DNA from 3 places in the Nostoc sp. LEGE 12447 genome. Region 1 is predicted to be linked to each of the others. Evidence: predicted binding sites of a transcription regulator. Region 1 holds the regulator's gene; each other region holds the start of a gene.
What was found. The regulator NtcA, encoded in region 1, controls nitrogen genes in cyanobacteria. The targets are predictions, from matches to a motif close to TNTGTANNNNNNNNTACANA.

Region 1 (2,274 bases):
CTTCTTGACGGTTAGCCAGTTCGCGATCGCGTTTTTCAATAGCTGTTTTGGCTTCGTCAATGGCTTTTTTCGCTTCAGCGTACAGTCGTTGTCGTTCTGTCTTCAGTAGTTCAACTGCCGCCTGTAGCTCTTTTCTTTGATTGGAAACGCTTTGCAACTCAGCTATGGCTTTTTGGTACTGAGTTACAACTTGTCCTAATTGACCTTGAGTGCGTTGGAGTTGAGTTTGAGTTTGAGCTTGTTGACTAATGGTGCGGTTCAACTGAGCTTGTGTTTGGAGTTGTTTGGCATTTGCTGCCTGTAAAGACTGATTAATTGCCTGTAAGTCTTGTTGTGCTTTTGCTTGGGCAATTCTTGCTTGATTTAGCTCACTTTCTACCTGACTTTTCTGAGTTTCTGCGGTTTTTAGCTGTTCCCGTTTCTGTCTGAGGTCTGTTTGAATATCTTCTAATTCAAAAACTCCCTTTCGCAAGCCTTCATCGGCAGCGAATAAAATTCCTAATGTTGATGCTGAAATCAAACCGCCCGTAAAAATAGTTACCACTACGGCAGTATTTTTCGGACGAAGCTTAAAAAGTGAGAGGCGGGCTTTGCCAACTCGTGTGCCGATGCGATCGCCCACGGTGGCAATTACGCCTCCCAGAATTAAAATTGCTGCGATGAGGATGTATCCGGTGGTCATCTTTAGCTACCGAAATCCTTCCAGATACAGCCTACTACTTTTAAGCATTGTCTGCGGAGAAGTGGAAGTTGGCAATAGCTGAAATTATTCAATTTTAGATTTACCTCTAGCTATTAGTGTCATCTTTCAAAATAGAACACGCGCCGATTCCCCTTTCTCCGATTGATTTTATGTGAATTGCCTACTTAAGGTAACAGGTTTATGCACGGTAATCTTCTTTTTGTGGATAGAAATCATCTTTTTCTCACGCAAATCCCCTAGTAGCCTAGTAACAGTAACACGAGTTGAACCAATTGCTTCTGCGATCGCCTGATGAGATAACTTCAGATCAATAGTTATCCCATCTGCACAAGGAACGCCAAAATCCCGACAAAGAATTAATAAAAAACTCACCAACCTAGAACCCATATCTCGGTGAGCAAGAGTTTCAATCATCATCTCTGTCTGTAAAATGCGCGAAGAAAGACCCCGCAGCATTAACATTGATAATTCTGGATTTTCCTTAAGTGCTTGCTCTACTTGTTCAATTGGGGCTGACAGTAATTCCACAGGGGTAAATGCAACCGCATGGTAAAACCTATCCGACTTATTTCCTGTCAGCAATGACAAAACACCAAAAACACTATTTTCCCGAAGCAATGCTACTGTTATTTCCTCTCCTGCCTCGTACACCCTAGAAAGTTTAACAGCACCTTTCAAAAGAAAATAAACTCGTTCGGCAGGATCGCCAGGAAAAAAGATCGTTTTATTGCGTTCAAACGTTTCCACAACTGGCGGAAACGCCCCGGTCGCCATCTGACGAAATACATTTGCTAGGGCTTTATCTTGTGTCACGATCATCTCCCTTCCCCTACCCAATGCCGGAAAAACAAAAACTGATTACCTAAGAATACACCCGAAAAATGAATAAAGCACCGTCAACCTTTCTGTACTTTCCTATACTCAAACTAATCGCTTCATAACTGTTTGTTTATAATGATACATAATTGTTGATCCTTTCAGCTACTAATTGTTGATAAGTAGTTCCAATAACTGTATTAAAAAGGGTTTTTTAAAGAACAAATAAAGATATCTTGAGAAAATCTTTAGGAAAAATCAAGATTTTTGTCATAGCAAACACCCTTCTCAATATTCATTTTTGCAAATCCTGTATAAAACAAAGACAAACGTGCCTCAGATTCTAGTATGCTCCTAATGATCGATCGCATTAACAATTTCTATGCTGAATCTGACTGGAAAAAATGCTCTTGTTACAGGTATTGCCAATAACCGCTCGATCGCCTGGGGCATCGCCCAACAGCTGCATAAAGCCGGAGCAAACCTGGGTATTACCTACCTGCCGGATGAACGCGGCAAAATGGAGAAAAAAGTTGCGGAGTTGGTAGAACCCCTCAACCCAAGCTTATTTCTTCCTTGTAATGTCCAAGATGAAGAACAGATTCAATCTACCTTTGAGACAATTCGTGAGCAATGGGGGAAGCTAGACATTCTCATCCATTGTCTGGCCTTTGCCAGTAAAGACGATTTAAGTGGAGACTTTAGCCAAACCTCTCGTTCTGGCTTCAACACTGCCTTAGAAATCAGTACCTACT
Region 2 (2,274 bases), on a different contig from region 1:
CTGGATATTGGAAGAAACTGGAAGGACGAGGACGACCCAGGCGGATGTACCAAGTTTCTCCAGAATGGCAAGTTCAAGCGCAGGATTTAGCTTTGCAATGGCTTAACTACATCAATAGGAGGACAAAGTAACGAATAATTGATAATGAATAAGTCTCCTCCAGTCAAACAATAACAATCAGTTATGGATACTGCTATTCTGCCATCTACGTTCCTGCTAACCTTGTTGTTATCGGTTGGGCTGTTTTTCTTTATTCGTGCCTCGACTAAAGACCGCATACAAACAGTGCAACTGGTATCTGAGCAAGACGAAGCTGCTTTAATGTCTCAATTAAAAGAGTATTTTCGCTCCCGGTCTTACCAAGTAGCAGAGGTAGACCGAGAACAAAACAAAGTGACTTTTGAAGGGAATGTTCGCCCCAGTTGGTTTTTAGCTATATTTTTAACTCTGCTGGCAGCGACTGGGATTGTTTGTCTCTCACTAGTCGTATACCTGCTTTTTCCTAACCTCAGTCCCATTGTTTTGGCTATGGTACTGCTGTCGCCTTTAAGTGGTCTGTTTTATTGGAAAAAATCTGGAAGACTTGAGAAGGTGTCACTCAAAGTAGAAACAACTCAGAGTGAACAAACCTCCTCAAGTAAGATCACTGTAGTTGCCCATCGAGATGAACTCAGTGAGTTACAGAGAACTCTACAGCTCAAGGCTGGTGAATAATTGTTGCTTTTTTTAACTATGATATGCAGACTTCTGACCTGATCTAATCTTTAGGCAATGAAAAGTAAAAAGGAGGAAATCAAGACTTCTGCTTTGTCACTTTCCCCACGATATAAGTCGTGGGGAGAAATTTAAATTAATTAACTTAAATTCGTTGACAGAGCTTGGTTAACAATTCACGGTATAAGAGCGCAACTTCACTAGCGCTTTTGGAGGCGCTTGGCTCTATACCCACTCCCTTCTATATCATGACACTAGTATCAACCCATGCAATCTAGCGTGCTTTGAGACTAGTTTATTTTCCAATTACCTGGACTAGCCTGACTGGCAAATCAGCTCCAAACTAAAAAAAAATTAAATTTTGCATAAACTTAGCTATTTTGCCAGTTAATGAATAGTCAGGAGCCACATTCAATGTGTAAGATGACCATCTATGGTTCACCGACTAGCTAAAGCAAGAGGTTCTTGACCAGGCGAAGGTTCTAATACCCTCAAGCTTGGAAACAAGAAATGGTTTTCCTCTACGTATTGAGCACCAAACAGTCCCTTTTCTGCCCAGAAATAACGATCTGTTGTGTGTTCATTTCGCTTTACGAGTAGCAACGCAGGTGGCAAAATCCCTTCAGCTTGAATGAATCTTCTCGCTGCTGTCACAGGTTTTTCTTCGCCACTTTCGATGCTATATTGAGGCACGTGTTCCAAAATCCTCCGTCCTTCTTGACGACGGCGACTTTTCCTTTTGCGTCTCCTTGCCAACCTATTGTCCTCCTCTTTCAAGCTATAGATTGTAGTGTTAGCTACAAAATCCGTCGTCATTATATAAGTTCTAGTTCAAAATATCAATAGTTTTTAACCTTTTCATGCAAGAAAATTAACATCTTTGAAAATAGATAAAACAAAGTTACCTAAGAAAATAATTCCTTGGTACAAACCATCACTAAGAAGATTTTAGTTAAGCTTTATTGAATGGGTGAGGTAAAAATTAAGTATCCTCTCTTATCATCATGCCTTAAAATCTGTAATCTTGAGCAAGAGCTAAAAAATGTTAATGTCTGCCAGTTCCGATTTTATTGCTCTGTGTCGAGAGCAAATAGCGCTGCTAACCCAAGGGCTGGGAGCAACTTTAAGTATTGTGTACCTGACACAAGAATTGGTAGAGGCTCCTTCTAGTGAGGCCAAACTGATTCCTGTGGTAATTTACCCAGAAACAGCATTATTACCGCCAGGGGAAGAAACTGCTGAGGTGACAGTAGTACACAAGCAACTTCAAGTTGGAAATGTGTTTATATTACCCAACGATCGCAGAAGGTTATTGACAGCAGAATCGGAATCTCCAACCTCATCACAGCAGTCTGAGGCATCTCAACCCCATTTAAAAGAGGAATACCTCTTTAGTGGCAACCAAATTGTTTTACCTCTAGTTTATGAGGGTGTGATGATGGGGTTATTGGTGACGGGTAGGCAAGACCGGGCATGGAATGAACATGAGGAAAGTCAAATTCAACAGATAGCCCAAACATTAGCGATCGCTTGTATTTTAGATCAACGCCGGGCATGGTT
Region 3 (2,274 bases), on a different contig from region 1:
TTACACCCCGCGCTTCTAAGGCCAAGTTAGCCTCAAGAGTAACCGGCCCGTTAGCTGCTTCTGCGACAATTTGCGCTTGCACCTGATTCACATTTTCTTCAGTGATCTGGTTTTCTAAAGCTGCTGGTATTAAGACATCGCAGGGTAAAGTCAATAAATCTGCATTGCTAATTGGTACAGATTGGGGGAAACCTACAATACTCTTGCGATTTTCAGCAGCGTAGATTTTCAACGCGGGAATATCAAGACCAGCTTCGGAAAATATTCCTCCAGCACCTGTTGAAACAGCGATAATTTTCGCGCCTGCTTGATGGAGTAATTCAGCTGCGGCACCACCGACATTACCAAAACCTTGAATAGCTACTCGCACTCCTACTAAGGATTTACCTTGATCTGCTAGCGCCTCACGCACAATAATCATTGTGCCACGTCCAGTTGCCATTTCTCGCCCTAGAGAACCACCAATGGAAAGCGGTTTACCAGTCACAACGCCTGGTACAGCATTACCGACATTCACAGAGTAAGTATCCATCATCCAAGCCATTTCACGAGCAGAAGTGCCCATGTCTGGCGCAGGAATATCTACGGAAGGCCCAATATCTTTAATTAACTCACTGATATAACGGCGGCTAATTCGCTCTAATTCGCCAACACTGTAACGTTTTGGATCTATGGCAATGCCACCCTTACCACCACCATAAGGAATACCTAACAATGCACATTTCCAGGTCATCAGCATTGCCAAAGCCGATACTTCGCGCAATGTCACTGCCGGATGATAACGAATTCCGCCCTTGTAGGGACCTAAGACATCGCAGTGCTGTACCCGGTGTCCAGCAAGAACCTGTATTTCCCCGTCATCTAGTTTCACGGGAATGGAAACTGTGACAACCTTACGCGGATGGCTGAGGATTTCCAGCAAACCCTGATTTAAATTTAGTTCTTTAGCTGCCGCTTCTAAGTAGCTACAGGCTTGGTCAAATGGGCATATATGCGCTGGAGAAGCAGGTTCTAGCGGTAGTAGTGATTTTGAAATCATAAAATTTTCTCCTAATCACGGTATCTTTACGAACCGGATATCATTCTGTAACTAGCTTATCCTTTTTTTGAGAAAAATAGGAATTTTGTAGTTTTTGTTACAGTTTTATATTTTATATTGTGCTGTAGGTACAAAGTACTATGGGGACTTAGCTAACGCGATCGCGACATTCTGTCCACCAAAGCCAAAACTCAAACATAAAACCTGCCTAATTCTACTTAGACGTGCTGCTGTAACGATTTCTAAATCAAACTCTGGCTGCTGCAAGCCTACACAAGGCGGTAATATTTGATGCTTTAATGCCATGAGAGAAAAAGCTACGCCTAATGCTCCTGATGCTCCTAATGTATGACCTGTGCTTCCTTTGGTCGAACTAACTGCCACGCCTTGGGGAAACAAACGCTGGATTACCATACTCTCCATCTGGTCATTTAGCTGGGTTGCTGTACCATGAGCGTGAATGTAATCAATATCGCTTGGTGATAGACAACTGCGTTCTAGACATTGTTTGATAGCTGCGATCGCACTTTTCCCTTCAGGTTCCGGTGAATTACTATGATATGCGTCGTTAGTTAAGCCGAAACCGAGAATTTCACCATACACTTTTGCTTGTCGCTGTTTTGCCAACTCTGCGGATTCTAAAACAAACACAGCTGCGCCTTCGCCCAAAACTAACCCTTCTCGCTGCAAATCAAAGGGATAAGCCCCAGTTTTCGCCAAAGCACCCATCTGCTGAAACCCAGCTAAAGTTAGGGGTGTAATTGGTGCTTCCACTGCGCCTGCGATCGCCTGTTGGCATTGCCCAGTTTGTATAAGTAAGGCTGCTTGGGCGATAGACCAAATTCCAGTTGCACAAGCTGCCATCGGTGCCAAAACCATACCTGTTGCACCGATTTGTCTTGCAGCTGCGATCGCATTGATATGAGGTAATATCTCTAACCAATTTCCAAAATCAGAAACGGGCAAATTTTCCGCATCTTTATACATTTGCCGCGCCAACATCTCCCAAGATGCTTGATAAGAGCGACTCGATCCAATGACGACAGCACAATCAGTTAAAGGTAGAACTAAGCCAGCATCTCGCAAAGCAGAAGTAACAACCATTTGAGTTAACATTGCCAACTCAGATGGTTGTTGAGCAATCAAACCTAGAGGAAGTGGTTTTATTTCTGAAAATGGCTGATGTAAGCTAATTCCAGATTTACCTGCTATCAGATTTTTCCAACTATCGTCTA

Region 2: a site for NtcA is predicted at 1,499-1,518, ahead of IQ274_RS05730 (DUF3155 domain-containing protein). Genes of this name have one in related genera too.
Region 3: a site for NtcA is predicted at 1,124-1,143, ahead of IQ274_RS15380 (Glu/Leu/Phe/Val family dehydrogenase). Genes of this name have one in related genera too.

Annotation. Positions count from the first base shown of each region.
Region 1 is NZ_JADEXT010000043.1:31,024-33,297, reverse strand. Features, by position in the region: gene IQ274_RS29210 (DUF3084 domain-containing protein) at 1-682, opposite strand, end outside; gene ntcA (global nitrogen regulator NtcA) at 851-1,522, opposite strand; gene fabI (enoyl-ACP reductase FabI) at 1,902-2,274, shown strand, end outside.
Region 2 is NZ_JADEXT010000003.1:247,465-249,738, forward strand. Features, by position in the region: gene IQ274_RS05720 (PadR family transcriptional regulator) at 1-131, shown strand, start outside; gene IQ274_RS05725 (cofactor assembly of complex C subunit B) at 184-714, shown strand; gene IQ274_RS05730 (DUF3155 domain-containing protein) at 1,153-1,470, opposite strand; gene IQ274_RS05735 (GAF domain-containing sensor histidine kinase) at 1,757-2,274, shown strand, end outside.
Region 3 is NZ_JADEXT010000012.1:166,102-168,375, forward strand. Features, by position in the region: gene IQ274_RS15380 (Glu/Leu/Phe/Val family dehydrogenase) at 1-1,039, opposite strand, end outside; gene IQ274_RS15385 (beta-ketoacyl-ACP synthase) at 1,178-2,274, opposite strand, start outside.